DNA from 2 places in the Cryobacterium sp. Sr8 genome. Region 2 is predicted to be linked to the other one. Evidence: predicted binding sites of a transcription regulator. Region 2 holds the regulator's gene; the other holds the start of a gene.

Region 1 (11,847 bases), on a different contig from region 2:
CGCCGACGGCGGCGACCGTGAGGACCGACCCGAGGATGGGGCCCGCGCATACCCCGGCGACACCGTAGACCGCTCCGAGCAGGAACACAGAGGCCGATGACGTGCCCTCTGCCGTTGCACCCCGGGTGAACGCGGGCATCCTGATGCCAACAACCTGGATGATGCCCAGCCCGATGATGAGTGCCGCAGCGACCATCACCATCTCGGAGCGGTGCTGGAACAGGAACGCACCGAGCGTCCCGGCCAGGACGCCGATCGGCACGAGCGTGGTGATCAGCCCGAGGTAGAACAGGCCCGTGCGGCCCAGGAGCTTTGCGGGTGTTGAAAATGCGTAGGCGAAGAACGCGGGAAGGAGCATGACCGAGCACGGACTGAGCAGGGTCAGGACGCCGCCGATCAGGGCGCCCGCGTAGCCGATGTCCACTACTTCGCCGCTTCCTCGAGTTCGCGGTCTATGGCCTGGCGGAAGGCCGCCAGGGGCTGTGCTCCCGTGATGGGCGTGTCGTTGACCAGGAACAGGGGCGTTCCGGTCGCGCCAATCGACTGCGCCTCGGCCGTGTCGTCGGTGACGAGCTTCAGGAGTGCGGGGTCGCTCAGGTCGCTCTCGAACCGAGCCATGTCGGGCACGCCGACGTCCCGGCCGATTTGGAGCAGGCGCTCGCGCGGAAGGTCGATATGGGCTCTCTCCGGGGCGTCCTTGAAGATGGCGTCGGTGTACTCCCAGAAGAGGCCCTGGTTGCCGGCTGCCCGGCCGGCCACGGCCGCGTCGATGGATTGCTGCCCGAACACCGTGAGGTCACGCCATTCGAAGCGCACCTGCCCATTCGTCACGTACTCGTCCACGAGAAGCGGCATGGTGTCGCGCGCGAACACGGCGCAGAAGGGGCATCGATAGTCCGAGTACTCCACGATGACGACGGGTGCATCGGTGGCCCCGAGCGCGGTCGGATCACCCTCGATCCGACGCGCCATGTCGATCAGCGGTTCGTCCGAGCCCTGCCCACTCGCGTCGCTCGCGGCCGGATCCGTCCCCGCCGTGCCGGACTGCGCCGCGAAGCCGACTCCGACCACGACCGCCAACCCGACAACTGCGAGGATGAGGTAGATGAGACCACGTCGCCGGGACCTGCCTGATGGCGTGCGCTTCGGTTGCTCAGACTCCATGGCTTGCGCCTTCCGGTTGATCGACGGGACTATTACAATGTATATACATTTCACCGGAAAGGACAACCGTGTCAGGACATCGTGAGGCTGCTGCCAGGCTCCTCGCCGGCGACGGCGCGCACGACGCCGGCCCCCGGCCGCCGCTCTGGCGAAGGATCAGCGCCGATCTCGCGGCTCGCGTTGCCGAGGGCGAGTACGGCGACGGCTTTCCGGGCGAAGTCGAACTCGCCCAGACCTACGGCGTCAGCCGCGGCACGATCCGGAACGCCCTCCGACCCTTGCGGGAGACAGGGTCGGTCACCGCCCAACGCGGCAGGAAGCCTCGGGTGGTGATGGGTGGGCACGGGAGTGCCTTCGGACCCGTCTCCAGCCTGTTCGCGTCGGTGCAGGCATCCGGAATGACCCAGCGGAGCATTGTGCTTGCGCGCCGGGTCGTCACCGATCCGACCACCGCCGCGCTCCTGAGCCTGCCGCCGACGGAGGAGTTGCTCTTCTTGTCGCGTTTGCGACTCGCCGACGAGCAGCCGCTCGCGGTCGACAACGTGTGGCTCCCGGCCCGGCGGGTCGCTGCCCTGCTCGAGGTCGACTTCGCCGACACCGCGCTGTACAAGGAACTGCGGGAACGCTGTGGCATCACGCTGGACGGCGGCCAGGAAGAGCTTCGCGCGGACACCGCGACGGCAGTGGACGCCGAACGCCTCGGCTGCGCCGTCGGCGCCCCGATGTTTCGGATCCAGAGGATCGGCTACCACCAGGGAACTGCGATCGAACTGCGCTGCAGCCATATCCTGGGCGACCGATATGCCGTGACGGCCACCTTCGGCGACGGAGTGCCCGCCGCCTGACCCGCCTCGGCGCCCGCCTGGAACGAGCGGGCGTAGTCTGCGAAGAAATGACCGAGAAAAGCGCCGCTCGTTTCGCTCCGGTGACGCACACCAGCGATTCGATCCCGCACGCCACCACCTATCGGCGGCGCCTGCGTCGGATCGATTCCCTGGAGGGCCTGGCCTGGTTCTCGGTCGCTGTCGTACTGGCCCTCTTCCTGGCGGATGGCGGCGTGTCGTACTTCACGAACCTCCGCGACATCCCGACCGGAGCGGGCATCGTCGCGGGCCTCGTGGCCGGCGATCTCCTTCTCATCATGCTTCTCCTTGCGGCTCGCCTCCCGGTCATCGATCGGGCGATCGGCTATGACCGGGCGCTCGCGGCCCATCGCCGACTCGGCAAACCGGTGCTCTACCTGGTGCTCGCGCACACGGTCCTGCTCCTCCTCGGCTACCGCCTGGCCCTGGGACAGGATCCGGTGACCCAGGCCATCGCCATGGTCACCACCATGCAGGACATGCCGCAGGCCTTCATCGCCCTGGCCCTCTTCGTGCTCGTGGTCACGACATCGCTCGTGATCGTGCGCCACCGACTGCCGTACTTTGGCTGGTACTCCGTGCACCTGCTGGCCTATGCGGCCGTGCTGCTCGCTCTCCCCCATCAGTTCGCGCAGGGGGAACGCTGTGCGCGGGTCCGGCTAGTCCGCGGGATCGGCGACGGCACCGGGATGTTCGGCGGCCAGCTGATCCAAGGCATCAATCCCGCCGGCAAGGTATCCCGCCCAGCTCGGGCCGGTGCGTCCGGGCGCGCCGGTCTCCGCCGCCCAGCGGGCACGGATGTCCGCGAGGACCAGCCGGCTGCCGGATTCATCGTCCGGCACAATGGGCAGGCGTCGGATGGCCCGTCGCACCTCGGCCAGGGCCGCCGCCATCCCCTCGTAGTACTTCGTGGCGGGCACCGGCGCCCCCCTGGAGAGAGAACAAAGCGACTGGCCGCCAGTAGTGGCGGACAGTCGCTCGAGCGCCTCGCTTTCGCGGGCGCGGATGGATGCGTTGAGCATCCTCTTACTTCTTAGTTGCAGGTGCAGCGCTGGGCGGGCGGAACGTCAGCCATGACGCTGGCGACGTGCTCGCCGCATCCGGCCCAGGTGATTTTGGCGCAAACATTGCAACGGACGGGACTGCACATAGGTTTCTCCTTCAGTGGTCTAACGGTCGAGACAAGCATACCCCCCGGGGTATCAAATAGCCAGCGACACGGCCGGCCTGGCTCGGCAACGGGCCGCTGCGTGCTAGCGTCGAGGCCTACCTTAGGAGTGCTGTGCTAACAGCTTCGTCGATCCCTGTGCGTGCACGCACCCCCCTCCTGTCCTCGCTGGCGAGGGCCTCCGTCCTGGTCGCGGCGCTTGCCATCGCTGTCGTGGGCCTCACCCTCGCTCCTTCGGAGAAAGCGTCCGCGCAGGACTTCGCCCAGTGCGACAGCGTCCACAACACCCCGGGCCTGGAACTCATCTGCGACGTGACCGTGGAGAACAACCTGAACCTGACCACCGGGGTGGAGAGCTCCACTGTCACGACCACGGTGTGCGAAGGGGCCAATGGGGCGTCCAAGTGCGGCCCTGCCTCAACCGAGTCCTTCGACACACTCACCAGCAACGTCAGCCAGTGCAACTACGCCCTGAACGGCGGCGGCGGCAACCTGGATTGCACCGTGACCGTGGTCAACAACATCACCGGTGCGGCTGAGAAGGACCAGGCTCCGACCGGCGCAACGGTCAACCAGTGTGTCGGCTCCGCAACCGGCGGCGGCACGGCGATGATCTGCGACCCGTTCCCGGCCGCAACATCCAGCGCGACGATCACGCAGTGCAACGATTCCGCAATCGGCGGCGGCGGCGCGACCGGCGTCATCTGCACCGTGCACCCGTCAACCCAGAGCGCGCTGCTCCCGGTCACGATCAACCAGTGCAACAACTCGGCCAACGGCGGCGGAGCCAGCGTCACCTGCGATGCGACGCTGACGAACAACTTCCTCAGCGGGGCAGCGACTCCCGAGGAGACCACTCCGGTCGCGCCGCTGAAGAACACCCTGCACGACTCCCTGACGGACGGATTCGGCCTGCCCGGCACCAACGGCAGCCAGGGAACGTTCCTCCTCGGAGGCGGCGTCCTCATGCTGCTCGCCGGCGGCCTGCTGACCGCAGCGTTCGCTACCCGCAAGGCTGGCGCCCGTCGCTAGAAAAGCCCTGCTCGTCGGCACGGCGGCGCTGCTCTGTGCAGTAGCCGTCGGCTGGCTTGGCTTCAGCCTGGCGGACACGGATGCGGGGACTCCCGCCCCCGTCCGCCGGACCCCCGTCGCGGCGGCGCCCTCGGCGTCGCCCACGGGGTCGCCCACGGCAGCCCCTGCCGCCGACCTCGTCATCGCCTCCTCGGCGCCTCTGCGACTCCGCGTCCCCGTCATCGGAGTGGACGGCGCCGTGTCGGAGTATTCCCAGCAGATGATCGACGACCGCGGGGGCTTCGATCCGCCCGAGCTGTCGACCATCTCGTGGGACACGACCATCACCGGCGGGACCGCGGGAACGGACTCGATCAACACGGTCTACCTGTACGGACATTCCTGGGTCGACGAGGCCGTCTTCAACGGCATCAGAGTAATGAAGGCCGGAGACGTTGCGGGCATCGACACCGCCAACGGCACCCTGTGTTACGTCACGCAGAAGACACTCACGCTCAACAAGGCGGAGTACAAGAACAACGACGAGATGACGGATGCGATCCCCAACCGCCTGGTGCTCGTCAGCTGCTACCGACCCGTCGGCTACGATCCGAATTCCGCCACAATGGAGAACGTCGTGGCCGTGCTGCAACTCGACCAGGCCGCGACCAGCTCCGGCTGCTGATCCTGCTCGAACCGGCCCGTAGAGCAATCTCGATACCCCATGGGGTATAGTCGGCTTTGACAGCTTGACGAAAGGAACATCGGATGTGCCGAGCAGTGACGTGTAAGAAGTGTGGCAAGACGACCTGGGCGGGCTGCGGTCAGCATGTCGACCAGGTCATGCGAGGCGTGTCCAGCGCGCAGAAGTGCCGCGGGCACGAGAATGACCCCGCGCCTGCCGGAAACTTCTTCACCCGGCTGTTCTCCCGCTGAGTCCTGCGGCCGCCACGGCGGCCCGGATCAACCAAAGCCGGGAACATACCGTCACGGTATGTTCCCGGCTTCTTGTTTTCCCTCGCGGTCTACGCCGCCAGGGGCATCCGTTCCGTGCCCGCGTCGATGCGCAGCGAGTCACCGTCGACGGAGACCGTGACCTGCCCGCCCTCCCGCAGCTCGGAGGCGACCAGGAGATCGGCGATCCGGTCGTCCAGCTCGCGCTGGATCACCCGGCGCAGGGGCCGGGCCCCGTACTCCGGTTCGTAGCCGCGGTCGGCGATCCAGCCGACCGCATCATCGCTCACCGTGAGGCCGATGCCCTGGGACTGCAGGCGCGACTCGGTCTGTCCCAGCAGGAGCCGCACGATCCGGTGCAACTGTTCCCGGTCGAGCTTGCGGAAGAGGACGATCTCATCGATCCGGTTGAGGAACTCCGGGCGCATGGCCTCGCGGAGCTTGCCCATGACCCGGTCGCGCAGCGCCTTCTCAGAACCGAAACCGTTCCCGGCTCCGTCGGTTTCCGTGGTGAAACCGAGGGCGCCGCTCCGACTCGCGAGGAACTCCGACCCGATGTTCGAGGTCATGATGACCACCGTGTTGCGGAAGTCCACCGTGCGCCCCTGCCCATCGGTCAGGCGCCCGTCATCGAGCACCTGCAGCAGCAGGTTGAACACGTCGGGGTGCGCCTTTTCCACTTCGTCGAGCAACACGACCGAGTACGGGTTGCGCCGCACGCGTTCGGTGAGCTGCCCGGCCTCGTCGTAGCCGACGTACCCGGGTGGAGCCCCGACGAGCCGGCTCACGGTGTGCCGTTCGCCGAATTCGCTCATATCGAAGCGCAGCATCGCATTCTCGTCGCCGAACAACGATTCGGCCAGGGCCTTGGCGAGCTCGGTCTTGCCGACGCCGGTCGGTCCGAGGAACAGGAAGCTTCCGACGGGCCTGCGGGCGTCTCCCATGCCGGTGCGGTTGCGCCGCACGGCCTTGGCGATCACCGTCACCGCGTCATCCTGACCGATGACCCGCTCGTGCAGGTCGTCTTCCAGCCGGCCCAGGCGTTCGCGGTCGCCCGCGGTGAGCCGGCTGGCCGGGATGCCCGTGGCCCGGGCGATGATCTCGGCGATCTGCGCGTCTCCGACGACCGCCGGTCCAATCCCGGTCGGTGGCGCCTGGGAGTCCGAGGCATCCGCGACAGGTGCCGACTCGGCGGACGCGATCTTCCCCTGGACGCCCTCCATTTCGTCGCGCAGCCGCGACGCCTCTTCATAGTGCTCCGCAGCGACGGCTGCGCTCTTGGCTGTCTCGAGGGCCGCGAGTTGCTCGCGCAACGCGGCCGGATCGACGCGCACGCCCCGCTTCAGCCGCAGGCGCGCGCCGGCCTGGTCGATGAGGTCGATGGCCTTGTCCGGCAGGAAGCGGTCGGTGATGTAGCGCGCCGACATCTCGACCGCGGCACGGATCGCCTCGGCGGTGTACAGAACACCGTGGTGCTGCTCGTAACGGCCCTGCAGCCCGGCGAGGATCTGCACGGCATCCTCGATGCTCGGCTCCCCCACCCGTACCGGCTGGAAGCGTCGTTCCAGCGCCGGGTCCTTCTCGACCTTGCGGTATTCCTTCAGGGTGGTGGCCCCGACCACGTGCAGTTCTCCGCGGGCCAGGCGCGGCTTCAGGATGTTGCCGGCATCCATGCCGCCCTCGCCGGCGCCGCCGGCACCGACGACGGTGTGCAGTTCGTCGATGAACACGATGAGTTCGTCCGTGCGAGCGCTGATCTCATCCATCAGGCCGGTCAGGCGTTCTTCGAAATCGCCGCGGTAGCGGGTACCGGCGACCATGGCGGCAAGGTCGAGCGCGATCACACGCTTTCCCCGCAGCTGTTCGGGGACCTGGCCGTCGACGATCGCCTGCGCGAGGCCTTCGACGATGGCGGTCTTGCCCACGCCGGCCTCGCCGATCAGCACCGGGTTGTTCTTGGTGCGCCGCGAGAGGATCTCGATGGTCTGCTCAATCTCGTCCGAGCGGCCGATCACCGGGTCGAGTTCGCCCGCGCGGGCCCGCGCGGTGAGGTCCGTGCCGTAGCTGTCGAGCATCGGCGTGTCGGAGTTCTCGGATGCCGCCGGCCGGCTCGTGACCGTGTCACCCGCCTGGTCCTCGCCCGCGCCGGCCTGCAGCGATTCCGGCGTCACCCCGGCGGCGGCCAGGACCTGCCCCGCGGGCGCATCCTGGTTCACGACGAATGCGTAGAACAGGTGCTCGGGGTCGATGTAGGTCGAGCCGAAGGCGCGCGCGACCTGGTGGGCATCAAGCAGTGCGCGCTGGGCCGAGTGCGTGAGCGACGGCGCGGCCGCCGACCGCTGGGCCGACGTTTCCGGCAGACGCTGCTCGACAGCCTTCGCTATGGCCGCGGGGTCCGCCCCGGTGCGCCGGATGGCGTCGGAGGCGGGCGTCTGCGGGGCCATGACCCTGAGGATGTGCAGGGCGTCGACGTCGGGGTGGCCGTGGTCGATCGCGAATTGGGCGGCCTGGGCGAGCACCTCGTGCGTGCGGCGGCTGAGCAGCCGGGTGATGTCGATGGGACGCCCGGCCTGAGCCGCGCGCTGACCCTGAAGGTAGCGGGCGATGAATTCGTCGAACGAACCCTCGCCTGACCCTGCCGGACCGAAGAATATGGGCATCTGACCTCCTGGGACGTGAAACTTGAGTTGCCTTGACTCAAGTTAACGTCGCAGGCGGCGTTTCATTCCCGACGCACAATCTTCCGGAACCCGGGACGTGGCTGGACCGGCGGGCCCAGCAAATGAGAAATCGCCCCCGAGCATCCTCGGGGGCGACTTCGCTCATGCTGCGGCGCCTAGGCGATCACCGCTTCGTTCATGCGTGCTCTCATCCCCTGCGCGAGAGTCTCCGCGGCTCGCGTGAACGAGGAGAAGTAGGTCCTTTCCCGCCACCGGTCGAGGCTCATCACCTCGAAAAAGGCTCCAACTTGCCGGATGAAGCCGAGAATCGCCGCAGGAGTCTGCTCCGCAACGCCCTGGGCGCTCACGCGCCATTCGGTCGGGGAGATCTCCACGATTTCAAGATCAGATCCGTTCGCAAAAACATTGCCATCCATGACGCCTCCGGTTTGTTGGTGAAATCAAGTACACAAGATGCCGATGAGGCGAACAAGGGGCTTGACGATGGCGTCACGATCCCCCAAGGTGAGATTTGCTCGCACACTGATGGGGCGCTGGACTCGCGATCCCGGAGCCCTCGAAACGGATGGAGGACCCGGTCATGGCTGCATCCTGGCCCACGTCGATGCGGCCGATCCTCACCGTCACCGTGAACCCGGCCCTCGACGTCAGCACCTCCATCGACGAGGTGACCAACGACCAGAAGCTGCGCTGCGGCCCGACCCGACTCGACCCGGGCGGCGGCGGGGTCAACGTGGCCCGGGTGGTGCAGCGGCTCGGCGGGCAGGCGCTCGCGGTCTATGCCGTGGGCGGTCCCACCGGGGAGGCCTACCGCCAGCTGATCGAAGCCGAACGAGTGCCGGCGGTGGCGGTGCCGATAGCCGGGAGCACGCGAGAGAGCTTCACGGTGGACGAGTCGTCCACGGACAAGCAGTATCGCTTCGTGCTGCAGGGGCCCGAGCTGAGTGAAGCCGAGTGGCGTGCCTGCCTGGCGGCCGTCGAGGAGGCGATCCCGGCGGCCGGGTACGTGGTCGCCAGCGGCAGCCTCCCGCCGGGGGTTCCCCACGATTTCTACGCGCGGGTGGCCAGCCTGGCTCGCGCACGCGATGCGCGATGCCTGCTGGATGCCTCCGGTCCGGCGCTGGCCGAAGCCCTCGCGGAAGGAGTGTTCCTGGTCAAACCCAGCCGGCGGGAACTGGCTGAGCACATGGGTGCGCCGCTCGACTCCGAGCAGAGCCAGGTCGAGGCGGCTTCCGCCCTCGTCGCCCAGGGTTCGGCGGAATTCGTCGCCCTCTCGCTGGGTGCGGCGGGAGCCGTGCTCGCCTCGTCAACCGGGATCCTCCGTCTCCCCGTGCCGCGCGTGCGCGTGCGGAGCACCGTGGGGGCCGGCGACAGTTTCGTCGGCGCGTTCGTGCTGCGGATGGCGCAGGGTCATGAGCCGGAGTCGGCCTTCCGCTCTGCCGTTGCCGCCGGAACGGCCACCACGATGACGCCGGGAACCGAACTGTGCCACCGGGACGACGTCGAACGCCTGGAAGCGGAACTCGCTGCCCTGGCGGATCGGACGGCCCAGTCGGTCTAGAAACCGGCCGGCAGCGGCCCGTCGGAGACCAGGTACAGGCGTTGCGTTGACCGGGTCATCGCCACGTACAGGGCGCCGGCGCCGCGCTCGGATGCCGCGACGATGGCCGTCGGATCGACCACGATCACCGCATCGAACTCGAGCCCCTTGGCGTCCCGCGGGGTGAGCAGCGCGATGTCGCGCGTGAGGCCGGCCGGCCCGCGGCCCACCAGGCCGTCGAATTCGGCGGCCAGCGCTTCGTGCAGGGCATCGATGGCGGCGTCGACGACGATCACGGCGAGGGTCCCGCCGGCCTCGAGGGCGCGGTCGCGACGGATGGCCTCGGCGACATCCGTCACCGTCTCCACCGGCCATTCGCTCGCGCGCACCGCGCGGGACGGCGTGATCGGCAAGTCGTGCGCCATCGCCACGGTCTCGGCGACCTGGGCGATCTGGCTCGGGGTCCGGTAGTTCACGGTGAGCTCCTCGAGACGCCAGCGGTCGGCTTCGAGCGACGACTGCAGGACGGGTCTGAGCGCGTCCTTCCAGCTGCCGGCCGACGCCGCCGACGCCGCCTGGGCGATGTCGCCGACGATCGTGAACGACCGGAGCGGACCGCGGCGCAAGACAAGCCGCCACTGCATCGGAGAGAGCTCCTGGGCTTCGTCGATCACGACATGGCCGTAGGTCCAGCTGCGGTCCAGCGCGGCGCGTTCCGCCGTCGTCGCCCGGTCGCCCAGTTCGGCGAAGTTGTCGGCGAGCGCCTTCGCGTTGACGAGCCCCTTCACCTTCATATTCGAGATGGCCAGTTCGGCGTTCTCGATGTCGCGCGCCCGCTGTTCCTTTTGCGCTCGCTTCGCGGCCGCGTCGACGACGTTGTACTCGCCGAGATACTCGGCCGCCTCGTCGAGCAGGGGGATGTCGGCGATCGTGAACTCGGCGTCGCGGGGGCGTTGCAGGAGCGCGCGCTGCTCGGGCTTCCAGCGCGGGGTCAGCTGGGCGAGCCACTGCGGGCGTGCGTACAGGTCCTGCAGCAGCTTCTCCGGCGTGAGCGGCAGCCAGGCCGTGTTCAGGGCCACCCGCACGTCGTCGGCCAGGCGGAGGTCCTCGCGCAGCATGGGCAGGTCTGTGTCGTCCATCGACCGGCCCTGCGCCTGCAGCTGCGCGAGCCACTCGCGAGAGAGGGCGTTCAGCGCGCTCTTCACGAAGGCGACGCGGGCTTCGTTGTGCGGCTTGCCGCCCACCCGGGCGCGATGGATGGCGTTCTCGATCAGCTGCGGCTGCAGGGTCAGCCGGTCGCCGTTGACGATGAGCTGCTGCGGGGCTGCGGGCACACGCTGGCGGGATCTCACCGCGCGGGCGATGAGATCCGCCATGAAGGTCTGGCCCTTGAGTGCGGCCACGGCCGGGGCGTCCTCGCGGGTCGCCTCGACGCCGGGGTAGAGCTGGCCGACCGAGGCCAGTACCACGCCGGTTTCGCCCAGCGACGGCAGGACGGCCTCGATGTACTGCAGGAAGGACGGGGACGGGCCGACGATGAGCACACCGGAGTTCTTCAGACGATCGCGGTGCGTGTAGAGCAGGTACGCCGCGCGGTGCAGGGCCACGGCTGTCTTGCCGGTGCCGGGCCCCCCTTGCACGACGAGGACACCCTTGAGGTCGGAGCGGATGATCCGGTCCTGCTCGGCCTGGATGGTGGAGACGATGTCGGACATGTGCCCGGTGCGCTGCGCGGTCAGGGCGGCGAGCAGGGCACCCTCGCCCTGGTGGTGCGAGGGCGCATCGTGCTCCAGCAGCTCGGCGTCGAGGATCTCGTCTTCGATCCGGATGATCCGGCGCCCCTTGGACAGCAGGTGGCGGCGGGCCCGTGCCCCGAGCGGCGTCGCGGCGGTGGCCTGGTAGAACGCGCTCGCCTGCGGCACGCGCCAGTCTAGGAGCAGGGGGCTCAGGTCTTCGTCGCGCAGGCCGACCCGTCCGATGTAGCGGTAGACCGGTTCGCCGCTCTCGTCGGGTGCGGTCTCCAGCCGGCCGAAGGCGAGGCGGTCGTCCACCTCGCGCAGCTGCACGATCCGGTCTTCATACAGGCGGGCGAACGTGTCGCGCTCGGAACGAGACTGGTGGTTGCCGCCGACATTGAGCATGCGCACGGCCGTGAGCTGCTGCTCGGCCTCACGCTGCAACGCGTCCAGCCGCGCGTACAGCGTCGCGACATAGTCCTGTTCCCGCTGCAGTTCCTGGTCGACCACTCACACACCCCTTCAAATCCAACCTTTGAGTTTACTCGCCTTCGCGCCGAACCCCGGACAGCCCCTCTGCGGGCCGGGTGATTCACACCCCCATCGGTTAAGATTCCCGGGTGCTCCACTCCCCCGCTCCCTTGCGCATCGCACTCGTCAGCCTGCACACCTCGCCGGCCGCCGAGCCCGGCTCGGGCGATGCCGGCGGCATGAATGTCGTCGTGCGCCA
Region 2 (11,847 bases):
GCGGCATCCTCGCCGACGACATGGGGCTCGGCAAGACGCTGCAGGCGATCGCCCTGATCGCCCGGGCGCGCGAGCAGGGCGCCGGGCGGGACGAGCCGGGTGCCCGACCCCCGTTCCTGGTCGTCGCGCCGACCAGCGTGGTGCCGAACTGGTCCGTCGAGTGCGCCAGGTTCGCGCCGGGGCTCACCGTGGCGACGATCACCCAAACGGCCCGCAAGCGGGGTACCGTCCTGGCGGACGTGATCGCCGGCGCGGATGTCGTGATCACCTCGTACACGCTCTTTCGGCTGGACTTCGAGGAGTACAACGCCCGGGAGTGGGCCGGCCTGCTGCTCGACGAGGCGCAGTTCGTCAAGAACCACCAGTCCCGCGCGCACCAGTGCGCCCGCCGCCTGTCGACGCCGTTCAAGCTGGCGATCACCGGCACGCCGCTCGAAAACAACCTGATGGAGTTTTGGTCGTTGCTCTCGATCACCGCGCCGGGTCTGTTCCCGAGCCCGAGCCGGTTCGCCGAGTACTACCGGAAACCGATCGAGAAGGAGTCCGACGGCGACCGGCTGGACCAGTTGCGCCGGCGCATCCGCCCGTTCATGCTGCGCCGCACGAAGGACGAGGTGGCCCGGGACCTGCCGGCCAAGCAGGAGCAGGTGCTCGAGCTCGAACTGCACCCGAAGCACCGCAAGGTCTACGAGACGCACCTGCAGCGGGAGCGGCAGAAGGTGCTCGGGCTGATCGGCGACCTGGGCGCGAACCGGTTCGAGATCTTCCGGTCGCTGACCATGCTGCGCCAGCTCAGCCTCGACGCCAGCCTCTACGACCCGGCCTACGAGGGAATCCCCTCGACCAAGCTCGACGCCCTGCTCGAACTGCTCGCCGACACCGTGGCCGAGGGGCACCGCACCCTCATCTTCAGCCAGTTCACCCAGTACCTCGGCAAGGCCAGGGACCGCCTGGACGCCGCCGGGATCTCTTACGCCTACCTCGACGGCAAGACGCGCAACCGGGCGCGGGTGATCGCAGACTTCAAGGAGGGCGACGCCTCGGTCTTCCTGATCAGCCTCAAGGCGGGCGGGTTCGGCCTCAACCTGACCGAGGCGGACTACGTCATCCTGCTCGACCCCTGGTGGAACCCGGCGACCGAGGCGCAGGCCGTCGACCGCGTGCACCGGATCGGCCAGAGCAAGAACGTCATGGTCTACCGGCTGGTCTCCAGGGACACGATCGAGGAGAAGGTGATGGCGCTCAAGGCCGCCAAGGCCCGGCTGTTCGACAGCGTGATGACGACCGGCGCCGCCCACGGCACCGCGCTCTCGACCGCCGACATCCGCGAGCTCCTGGCCTGAGGGCGGGGCGCGCCGGTTCCGGCGGGCTTGCCGAGCCGCCGCACGCGGAGCGTCCGCCCAGCCGGCCACGGCAGAATGGTCGGGTGAGCCCCACCACGACCTTCGCCCTGATCCGCCACGGCCAGACCGCCTGGAACGCCCAGCAGCGCATCCAGGGCGCGACCGATATCCCGCTCAACGACACCGGCCGGGGGCAGGCGACGGATGCCGTCACGGCCCTGTCCGGTTACGACTGGGACTTCCTCGTCTCCTCGCCGCTCTCCCGCGCGGCCGAGACGGCCGACCTCATCGCCGCGGGGCTCGAGCTCGACGTCACCCGGCGCATCCCGGGCCTCGTCGAGCGCGACTACGGCCCGGCCGAGGGGCTCCGCGCGGGCGACGAACTCGAGGCGCTCCGGTTTCCGGGCGGCTTCCACGGCGCGGAGAGCGAGTCCGACGTCGCCGAACGCGCAATCGACAGCCTGGAGTTGCTCGCCCGGGAACACCCCGGGGCGCGCATCATCATCGTCACCCACGGCACGCTCATCCGGCTCGCCCTCACGAAGGCGTTCGCCCGGGACGTGGACACCATCGACAATGCCGCGCTCACCCTCGTGCGCCACCACGCCGACGCCTGGCACCTCGACCTCCTGAACGGAATCCCCCTCTCCTCCCCCCGCGAAACCGCAGTTGTGCGCGTTAAAACGCCCGAATAACGCGCACAACTGCGGTTTCGCGGGGTGAGTTAGCGGGTTGAGACGGTGACGGTGAATTTGGCGTTGCGAGCGACCTGGTGCGTCGGGCCGACGATGCGGGTGAGCGCGGGGCGGTAGCCGAGGTGGGTGTTCCAGACGGTCCACAGCTCCCCGCCGGGCCGGAGCACGCGCGCGGCATCCTCGAAGAGCTTCAGCGCGATCCCGGCGTGCACCGACGAGCCGATGTGGAAGGGCGGGTTCAGCACAATCAGCTCGGCCGAGGCATCCGGTCGGCTGCCGAGCGCGTCGTCCCGCACGACACGCACCCGTTCGGTCACGCCGTTGGCCTCCATGGTGGCCCGGGCGGATGCGACGGCCGCGGCCGACTGGTCGGTGGCGATCAGCCGCAGCCCGGGGCGGCGCCGGGCCAGGGCTGCCGCGAGCACGCCGGTGCCGCAGCCGAGGTCGATGGCCGACCCGGCATCCGGCTTCATCCGGTCGAGGAACTCCAGCAGGAATCGCGTGCCGATGTCGATCGTAGTGCCCGCGAAGGCCGCCCCGTGCGCGCAGACTGTGAGCGACAGCCCGGGGGCCAGGTCGTCGTGCCGCGCCACCCGCGGCCAGGCCGGCGCGTCGGTCACCGGCAACGGCGCCGAGGCGATCAGCACCCGGGACTTCTGCCGGGCCGGCGAGACCCGCAGTTCGCCGAAGTGGCGGCCCAGGACCTCGTTCATGGCGATGGTCATGTGTTTGATCCGCCCGCCCGCGAACACGCGCACGTGCGGCGACGCGAACCGGCGCACGGCGTCGGCCAGCTCGTCGAGCGCCGACAGGCTGCGCGGCAATTGCAGCAGCACGACCCGAGCCCCGGCCAGGAGTTCCTCGCCCAGCGGCAGCGAGCGGTAGGCCTCCGCCAACCCGGACTCGGCCGCGTTGCGGGCGAGCGCCTGCTCACCGGAGAGTCCGTCCTGGTGGGTCCGGATGCCCCGCGCGCCGTGCAGCGCCGCCGCACCGAGCGTGAGCGCCCCGTAATGGTCCTCGAGCACGACCACCTCTCCGGGCCCCGCAGCCGCCAGGTCCGCGGCCGCCTCATCGAGGATCAGCCGGTCGCTCGCGTCGACGGCGAAGAGGTTCTCGGCCTCGACATCCGGGTGGCGCCGGAGGCGGTCGAAGGAGAAGTCGGGCATCCCCTCAGGGTAGCCGGGCCAAGGTAGCCGGGACGCTGGGGCGCCCTCCCCGCGGCCGCCAGGTTTGACCTGCGGACAACGAACCTTCGCGAGCGAAGTGAAGGTGCGTTGTCCGCAACTCAGCGCTGTCAGCGAGGTTCGAGCGGCCGCCAGATGACCACCTGGTTCGAGCGGCGGAGGCGCGTTCCGGCCCGCATCGAGGTGACCTCACCGGCCGAGCCGGCCGCGAAAACGCGGCGGCCCGGGCGGTTGAGCATCTCATCGGCCAGGGCCGATTCGAGTTCACGCAGCCGGGACTCGAGTCCACGCACGTGGTCTTCGAGCTCGAGAATGCGCCGGATGCCTTCCAGGCTCACCCCCTGGGCGCCCAGCTGGGCGACCTCCCGCAGCCTGGCCACGTCCCGCACGGAGTAGCGGCGGGACTTCCCGGGCGTGCGCCCCGGGCTGACGAGCCCGAGGCGATCGTATTGGCGCAGGGTTTGCGGGTGCATGCCCGCAAGCTCCGCCGCCATCGAAATCACGAAGACCCGGGTGTTCTCGTCCATGGTCAGCCCTTCGCCCTCGCCAGGAGGTCCTCGCGCGGGTTTTCCCTGGGCAGGGCCTCGGCGAACGCCTCGAGCTTCTCCTGGGCGTCATTCGAGAGGTGCGACGGAACGGCCACCTGCACGACCGCGAGGAGGTCACCGACGCCCTTGGGCGTGGTCACCCCGCGCCCCTTGACCCGGAGCACCCGGCCGCTGGGCGTGCCGGGGGCGACGCGCAGCTTGACCGGGGGGCCGCCGAGGGTGGGCACCTCGATCGTGGCGCCGAGGGTCGCCTCGACAAACGTGATCGGCACGGTGACGCGCAGGTTGAGTCCTTCGCGCTCGAAGACCGGGTGCTTGCGCACCGTGATCGTGAGCACGATGTCGCCCGGCTCGCCACCGTCGGGGCTCGGCTGCCCCTTGCCGCGCAGTTTGATCTTCTGGCCGTCGGCCACGCCCGCGGGAATCTTGACCTTGATCGGCCGGCCATCCTGCGTCTGCAGCGTGATCTGGTCGCCGTGGACGGCGGTGATGAAGTCGATGGTGGCCGTGGCGACCACGTCATGGCCCCTGCTCGGCCCACCGTAGCCGCGGAAGCCGCCGCTGGAGGTGCCGAACTGGCCGCCGCCGCGTCCGAAGACGCCGCCGAGCACGTCGTCGAACCCGCCCTGCTGGAAGCTGTAGCCCTGCTGGCGCCCCCCGCCACCGCCGCCGAACATGCCGCCGAAGACGTCCTCGAACCCGCCGGCCTGTCCGCCGCCGCCCGGGGCGGTGAAGCGTGCTCCACCGCCCATGGCGCGCACGGCGTCGTACTCCTTGCGCTGTTCAGCGTCGCCGATGACGGCATGCGCCTCGCTGAGTTCCTTGAACTTGGCCTCGGCCGCCGCATTGCCCGGATTCGCATCCGGATGGTACTTGCGGGCGAGCTTCCGGTAAGCCTTCTTCAGCTCGGCCGGCGAGACGTCCTTGGAGACGCCAAGGACCTTGTAGAAATCCTTATCGAACCAGTCCTGGCTAGCCATCGCTCGGTACCTGAACGACGACCTTCGCCACGCGCAACAGGCTCGAGCCGAGGTAGTACCCGGTTTCGACGACGTCGCCGACGGTTTCCGTCTGGACGTCCGGGCTGGGCTGCTGGAAGATCGCCTCGTGCATGGACGGATCGAACGGATCCCCGACCGTGCCGAACGGCTTCAGGCCCAGGCGCTCGACGCTCGCCCGGAGCTTGGCCGCGATCGTGGCGAACGCGGTGTCGCCCGCCAGGTCTCCGTGCCTCTCGGCGCGACCGAGGTCGTCGAGCACGGGAATGAGAACCTTGACGACCTCGCCGGTGATGCGCTCGCGTTCCACCTCGCGGTTCGCCTCGGTGCGCTTGCGGTAGTTGGCGTACTCCGCGGTCACGCGCTTGAGGTCGGCGAGGTGCTCGCTCGACGGTTCGGCGATCTCGCGCTCCGCGGCATCCAGGATGTCCTGGACCGTGAGTTCGTCCTCTTCGATCCCGTCGGCCGGGGCCGCCGAGGCGGCACCCTCAGGCGCCACCTCGGCCTCGATGATCTCCTCGACGGTCTCCTCGGTGGTCTCCTCGGCGGAGGCCGGCTCGTCCTCCGGACGCTTGTTGTCGTCTGCCATTACTTCTTCGCTTCGTCCTCGTCGTCGACAACCTCGGCGTCGACAACGTCTTCGTCGGAGTTCTCCGGGGCGGGCTGTTCGGCGCCGGACTCAGGAGCGGCCGAAGCATCCGCCTGGCTCTTCGCGTAGATGGCCTCACCAATCTTGCCCTGGCTCTCGTTGAGCTTGTCGAACGCCGCCTTCACGGCGTCGTCGTCATCGCCGACGAGCGCTGACTTGAGCGCGTCGACATCGCCCTGCACCTCGGACTTGACGTCCTCGGGCAGCTTGTCCTCGTTCTCCTTGATCAGCTTCTCGATCGAGTACGCGAGCTGCTCGGCGGTGTTGCGGGTCTCGGCGGCCTCGCGGCGGCGCTTGTCCTCCGCGGCGTGCTCCTCGCCCTCGCGCACCATGCGCTCGATGTCTTCCTTCGCCAGTGCGGTGCCGCCGGTGATGGTCATCGACTGCTCCTTGCCGGTGCCCTTGTCCTTGGCGGACACGTGCACGATCCCGTTGGCATCGAGGTCGAAGGTGACCTCGACCTGCGGGATGCCGCGCGGGGCCGGCGCGATGCCGGTCAGCTCGAAGGTGCCCAGGTTCTTGTTGTCGCGGGTGAACTCGCGCTCGCCCTGGAAGACCTGGATCGCCACGGACGGCTGGTTGTCGTCGGCCGTGGTGAACGTCTCGCTGCGCTTGGTCGGGATCGCCGTGTTGCGCTCGATCAGGCGCGTCATGATGCCGCCCTTGGTCTCGATGCCGAGGCTCAGCGGGGTGACGTCGATGAGCAGGACGTCCTTGCGCTCGCCCTTCAGCACGCCGGCCTGCAGGGCGGCGCCCACGGCGACGACCTCGTCCGGGTTGACACCCTTGTTCGGGTCCTTGCCGCCGGTCTCGGCCTTGACGAGCTCGTAGACGGCGGGCATGCGGGTCGATCCACCGACGAGCACGACGTGGGCGATGTCGCCCACCTTGACGCCGGCCTCGCGGATGACGTCCTGGAACGGCTTCTTCGTGCGGTCGAGCAGGTCCTCGGTCATCTTCTCGAACTGGGCGCGGGTGAGCGTCTCGTCGAGGTTGGCGGGGCCGTTCTCGGTGAGGGAGAGGTAGGGCAGCTGGATGCTCGTCGACATGCTGCTCGAGAGTTCCTTCTTGGCCTGCTCTGCGGCTTCCTTGAGACGCTGCTTGGCAATCTTGTCCTTCGAGACGTCGACGCCGGTAGTCTCCTTGAACTTCTTGATCAGGTGGTCGACGATGCGCTGGTCCCAGTCGTCGCCGCCGAGGCGGTTGTCGCCGGCGGTCGAGCGCACCTGGATGGTCGAGAACTCGTCGTCCTTGCCCACCTCGAGCAGCGAGACGTCGAACGTTCCGCCACCGAGGTCGAAGACCAGGATGAGCTCGTCTTCCTTGCCCTTGTCGAGGCCGTAGGCCAGCGCCGCGGCGGTCGGCTCGTTGATGATGCGGAGCACGTTGAGCCCGGAGACCTCGCCGGCCTCCTTGGTGGCCTGGCGCTCGGCGTCGTTGAAGTAGGCGGGGACCGTGATGACGGCATCCGTCACGGTGTCGCCCAGGTACGCCTCGGCGTCGCGCTTGAGCTTGGCCAGGATGCGCGCGGAAACTTCCTGCGGCGTGTACTTCTTGTCGTCGACGGCGACGGTCCAGTCGGTGCCCATGTGGCGCTTGACCGAGGCGATGGTGCGGTCGACGTTGGTGACGGCCTGGCGCTTGGCGGTCTCACCGACCAGCACCTCACCGTCCTTCGTGAAGGCGACCACCGAGGGGGTCGTGCGGAATCCTTCGGCGTTTGCGATGACGGTGGGTTCTCCACCCTCGAGGACGGCCACCACAGAGTTGGTGGTTCCGAGGTCGATGCCTACTGCACGAGCCATGTGTGCGTTCTCCTTCAAAGTAATTGTTGCTCAACCCGATTGCACGAACTTGAGCGTTGCAGACTCAAGTGTGACGCGGAACGAAATGAGTGTCAAGCCGCGTGCCTGAAAGTTGAGTGTGAACGACTCAACTTCGTCATGACGGGCGCACCCTGGCTCAATCGTTATCCTGATCGCGGGTCACGGAGCCCCCGTGACCGATAGTTTGTGGCCAACGGGCACCGTCAGCGGGGGGAACCACATGCACATTCGACACGGAAGCCTGATCGCCGGCGCGCTCATCCTCTGCCTGACCGGCTGCGCGACAGCACAAACGGATGCCGTTGGCCCGGCGACCTCCATCCCACCGGCAACGCCAACGTCGAGCCCGGCGACGCCCGCGGCAAGCGCGACGTGCGACACCGTGCTGGCCGACGCCGAGTACGCCTCGCTGGCCACAGACGGAATGGATCTCGCGGCAGACACGTCCGCCCTCGGCCCAGCCATGCAGGCGATGATTGACGACGGCGGCCTGGCCTGCGTCTGGGAAAAGTCGGAGGGCGACGTGCGGGTGTGGTTCGCGCAGGTCGACCTGGATGCGCCGGGCTGGGACGCGAAGCGCGCGGAACTGCTCGCCGCCGGATACACGGAAGGCGACGCCCCGTTCACCGGCACGCTGACCGCGCCGAAGGACTACGACCCCAACTACACGCCGGCCCTCTACCACCGCGACGGCGTGCTGTATTTCGCGAGTTATCCGGAGTTCCTTGGCTCGGTGCTGGCCCTGCAGTAATCAGCGGGTTGAGCGCTCACTCGGGCTCATACCCGGGCCTGAGTTGGATGGACGCCGGGTCCCGTGCGACGCCCGGGAGGTGTTCGCCGAACTCGTCGCCGAGCTTTATCACTGATCGGCGACCCAGCCACTAGCCTGATCGCATGACCGAGCCACTTGTCATCGCCGACAACGACGCCAACCCCGTGCCCGAGCGGGGACACGTGGTTGCCTGGGCCTTCTGGGACTGGGGATCCGCCGCCTTCAACGCGGTCGTCACCACCTTCGTGTTCACCGTCTACATCACCGGTTCGGCCTTCGGCGACAAGGACGTGATCTCGGCGCAGCTCGGCTGGGCGCTGGCGATCGCCGGGTTCCTGATCGCCGTGCTGGCCCCCGTCACCGGGCAGCGCTCCGATACGTCGGGCCGGCGCAAGTTCTGGCTCGGCGTGAACACGTTCATCGTCGTCGCCCTGACGGCGGCCATGTTCTTCGTCGAGGCATCGCCCGCCTTCCTGCTGCTCGGGCTGTTCCTCGTCGCGGCCGGAAACGTGTTCTTCGAGTTCGCCGGGGTCAATTACAACGCCATGCTCGCCCAGGTCTCGACCCCGCGCACGATCGGCAAGGTGAGCGGCTTCGGCTGGGGAATGGGCTACCTCGGCGGCATCGTGCTGCTGCTCATCGTCTACTTCGGCTTCATCAAGCCCGAGGTGGGCTTGTTTGGCGTGACCAGCGAGAACGGGCTGGCCGTGCGCGTCACGATGCTCATCTCCGCCGCCTGGTTCGGGCTTTTCGCCCTCCCGGTGCTGCTCCGGGTGCCCGAATACCGCACGCCGCCGGCCGCCCGGCGCGACCGGGTCGGGTTCTTCCGGTCCTACGCGGTGCTCGGCCACGACATTGCGCGGCTCTGGCGGACCAGCCGGCAGACCGTGTATTTCCTCATTGCCAGCGCCGTCTTCCGCGACGGACTGGCCGGGGTGTTCACCTTCGGAGGCGTGCTCGCGGCATCCGTCTTCGGCTTCTCACCCGGCGAGGTCATCATCTTCGCGATCGCCGCAAACGTCGTGGCCGGTATCGCGACCATCATCTCCGGGTCGCTCGACGACCGGCTCGGCTCGAAACCGATCATCGTGACTGCCCTCGTCGGCCTGATTATCTGCGGCGGACTCGTGTTCTTCCTGCACGACGGGGGGCAGATCGTGTTCTGGACGGCCGGCCTTGCGCTCACCCTCTTCGTCGGACCGGCGCAGTCGGCGAGCCGCACGTTCCTCGCCCGGCTCATCCCGGCGGGACGCGAAGGCGAGGTCTTCGGCCTCTACGCGACCACCGGGCGCGCCGCGAGCTTCCTCGCACCCACCGCGTTCGCACTCATGGTGACGATCTTCGGCGAGACGTACTGGGGCATCCTCGGCATCGTGCTCGTGCTTCTGCTCGGCCTGCTGCTCCTGCTGCCGGTCGTGGCGAAGCAGCAGAAGATCACCTAACCTCGCCGCGCGCCCGCGCCCGTCCGGCCCGCCCGGCCCGAAAGGTAGGATCTTTGCATGGCCGTGACGGATGAAGCGATCTTCAAGATCAAGGAAATGATCCTTTCGGGCGAGATCGGACCGGGCGACCGGCTGCCCCCGGAGAAGGAGCTCAGCGAGCGGCTGGGCTTGTCCCGCAGCTCCATGCGCGAGGCCATCAAGGCACTGGAGGTCATCCGGGTCCTCGATGTGCGCCGCGGCGACGGAACCTACGTCACCAGCCTCGAGCCGCGGCTGCTGCTCGAGGCTCTCTCGTTCGTGGTGGACCTCCACGCCGACAACTCGATCCTCGACCTCTTTGCCGTGCGCAGAATCCTCGAACCGGCCGCTGTCGCGCTGGCCGCGGTGCGGATGGATGCGGCAGCCATCGCCGAGCTGAGGGACCAGATCAGGTCGGTGAGCGACTCGACCAGCGTGGAGGGACTCGTCGCGCACGACCTCGAGTTCCACGGCGCGATCGTTGCCGCCGCGGGCAACTCCTACCTGGCGAGCCTGGTCGACTCGCTCTCCAGCAGCACCGTCAGGGCGCGCATTTGGCGCGGCCTCACCCAGGAGCATGCGGTCGCTCGCACGCTGGCCGAGCACGTGAGCATCGTTGACGCCCTCGAGCGAGGCGATGCCGACCTCGCCCAGGCGCTGACCATCGTGCACATTTCCGGTGTCGAGCAGTGGCTGCGCGACGCGGCCGTCGGTTCGTGAGTCGGTGGCCTTAGTCCTGCAACCCGCGCGCCACGGCAGCCTCGAAGTCCTCGGCTGAGCGGTCGCTGACCTCGCTGTAGAGCGCCGCGAGAATGACCGCCGGTGCGGCGGTGAAGAAGGGCACGCCGACCTCGGCCAGGGACACGATGTCGTCCGGGGTCCGCAGGCTCGCGGCGAGCACGTCCGTGCCACTGCCCTGGACCAGCGACTGCATGGCCGAGATCTCGGCGACGCCCTCTCGCCCGGCATCGTTCAACCTGCCGAGGTAAGGCGCGATGTACCTCACGCCGATCGTGGCGGCGGCCAGGGCCTGCGCCTGCGCATACACGGCGGTCACCAGGACCGTCGCGCCCGCCGAAACGAGGGCGGCCGCGGCGGTGAATCCGTCGCGCGTCGCCGGGACCTTGACCACGACGCGCGACCCGAGCGCGGCCAGGCGTTCCGCATTGCCGATCATCGTCTTCGCGCTGTCGCCCCAGGCCTGGAAGAAGATTTCGCGGGCGCCTTCGGCTTCCCATCGGGCATACAGTTCCGGAATGTCGCGGACCGACCGCCGGCCGCGTTCGAGAATCGTCGGGTTCGTGGTGACTCCATGCACCAGCCCGTCGGCCAGCAGGCCGCTGATCTCCTCGACGTTGGCGCTATCGGCATAGAAACGAAGTTCACGAGTCACTGGTGCTGGCTTTCTTCCCGGGGCGATCGGCAGGTCACACTGTCGTCGATGCGATCCACCGACGAACCGACCCTAGTCCTACCTGTCGGCTAATGTAATTACAGGCAGAAGGGGCGTCGCAGGCGACGACCCCGTGACGGGCGTTCTTCGCCTGCGAAAGGCAAGAATGAGCCAGACAGAGTCGTCGGCATCCTCCTCCGGTGGCGTGCTGATCGTCGGAAGCATCACGGCCGATCTCACCACGTTCTCCCAGCGGCTCCCGGCCCGGGGGGAAACCATCCTGGGCGATGAATTCACGCTCGTTCTCGGCGGCAAGGGAGCAAATCAGGCGGTGGCCGCCGGCCTGGCCGGCGGGACCGCGCACATGGTCGCCTGCGTCGGCACGGACCTCTTCAGCGGGCTCGTCACCGACGGCCTCCGCGCCGCGGGCGTCAACATCGACCACGTCAGGATGGTGGACGGCCCGACCGGGATCGCCCACATCCGGGTGGACGATTCCGGAGAAAACGACATCGTGATGGTGCCCCTGGCCAACACCTCGCTCAGCGAGGCCCAGATCGACGTGGCGTTCGCCGAACGCGGTGCGTCGTCGAAGGTCCTGCTCACCCAACTCGAGATCCCCTGGGCGCTCACCCAGTACGCGATTCGCCGTGGCCACGACGCCGGGCTGACGGTCGTCCTCGACCCGGCCCCGGCCGCGAAACTCGATGAGGCCATCTGGCCGCTGGTGGACATCGTTACCCCCAACGAAACCGAGGCGAGCATCCTCACCGGGATTGTCGTGCATGACCGCGACTCCGCCGTTCGGGCCGGCCGCTGGTTCACCGACCGCGGAGCGCGCTACGCCCTGATCACGATGGCGGCGGCCGGCGCCGTCCTGGTGTCCGCCGGAGACGTCGTGGCGTTCGATTCCATCCCGGTGACCGCCGTTGACACAACAGCCGCCGGGGACGCCTTCGCGGGCTACCTCGGGGCGTCG

Evidence for each region. The regulator HspR, encoded in region 2, represses chaperone genes until heat shock. The targets are predictions, from matches to a motif close to AAGTTGAGTCNNNNNGACTCAACTT.
Region 1: E3T54_RS01250 (ATP-dependent Clp protease ATP-binding subunit) is a predicted target of HspR. The motif match lies at 7,840-7,864, and genes of this name have one in related genera.

What each region holds. Positions count from the first base shown of each region.
Region 1 is NZ_SOHO01000011.1:25,989-37,835, reverse strand. Features, by position in the region: gene E3T54_RS01285 (cytochrome c biogenesis CcdA family protein) at 1-424, opposite strand, end outside; gene E3T54_RS01280 (thioredoxin domain-containing protein) at 424-1,164, opposite strand; gene E3T54_RS01275 (GntR family transcriptional regulator) at 1,233-2,009, shown strand; gene E3T54_RS01270 (ferric reductase-like transmembrane domain-containing protein) at 2,057-3,064, shown strand; gene E3T54_RS01265 (hypothetical protein) at 3,334-4,227, shown strand; gene E3T54_RS17640 (sortase domain-bontaining protein) at 4,211-4,891, shown strand; gene E3T54_RS01250 (ATP-dependent Clp protease ATP-binding subunit) at 5,232-7,820, opposite strand; gene E3T54_RS01245 (hypothetical protein) at 7,997-8,257, opposite strand; gene E3T54_RS01240 (1-phosphofructokinase family hexose kinase) at 8,422-9,402, shown strand; gene E3T54_RS01235 (ATP-binding domain-containing protein) at 9,399-11,627, opposite strand; gene E3T54_RS01230 (glycosyltransferase) at 11,738-11,847, shown strand, end outside.
Region 2 is NZ_SOHO01000049.1:81,817-93,663, forward strand. Features, by position in the region: gene E3T54_RS10665 (DEAD/DEAH box helicase) at 1-1,343, shown strand, start outside; gene E3T54_RS10670 (histidine phosphatase family protein) at 1,427-2,038, shown strand; gene E3T54_RS10675 (class I SAM-dependent methyltransferase) at 2,068-3,204, opposite strand; gene E3T54_RS10680 (heat shock protein transcriptional repressor HspR) at 3,333-3,749, opposite strand; gene E3T54_RS10685 (DnaJ C-terminal domain-containing protein) at 3,752-4,750, opposite strand; gene E3T54_RS10690 (nucleotide exchange factor GrpE) at 4,743-5,357, opposite strand; gene dnaK (molecular chaperone DnaK) at 5,357-7,222, opposite strand; gene E3T54_RS10700 (hypothetical protein) at 7,464-7,994, shown strand; gene E3T54_RS10705 (MFS transporter) at 8,138-9,457, shown strand; gene E3T54_RS10710 (FadR/GntR family transcriptional regulator) at 9,515-10,195, shown strand; gene E3T54_RS10715 (transaldolase family protein) at 10,206-10,868, opposite strand; gene E3T54_RS10720 (ribokinase) at 11,035-11,847, shown strand, end outside.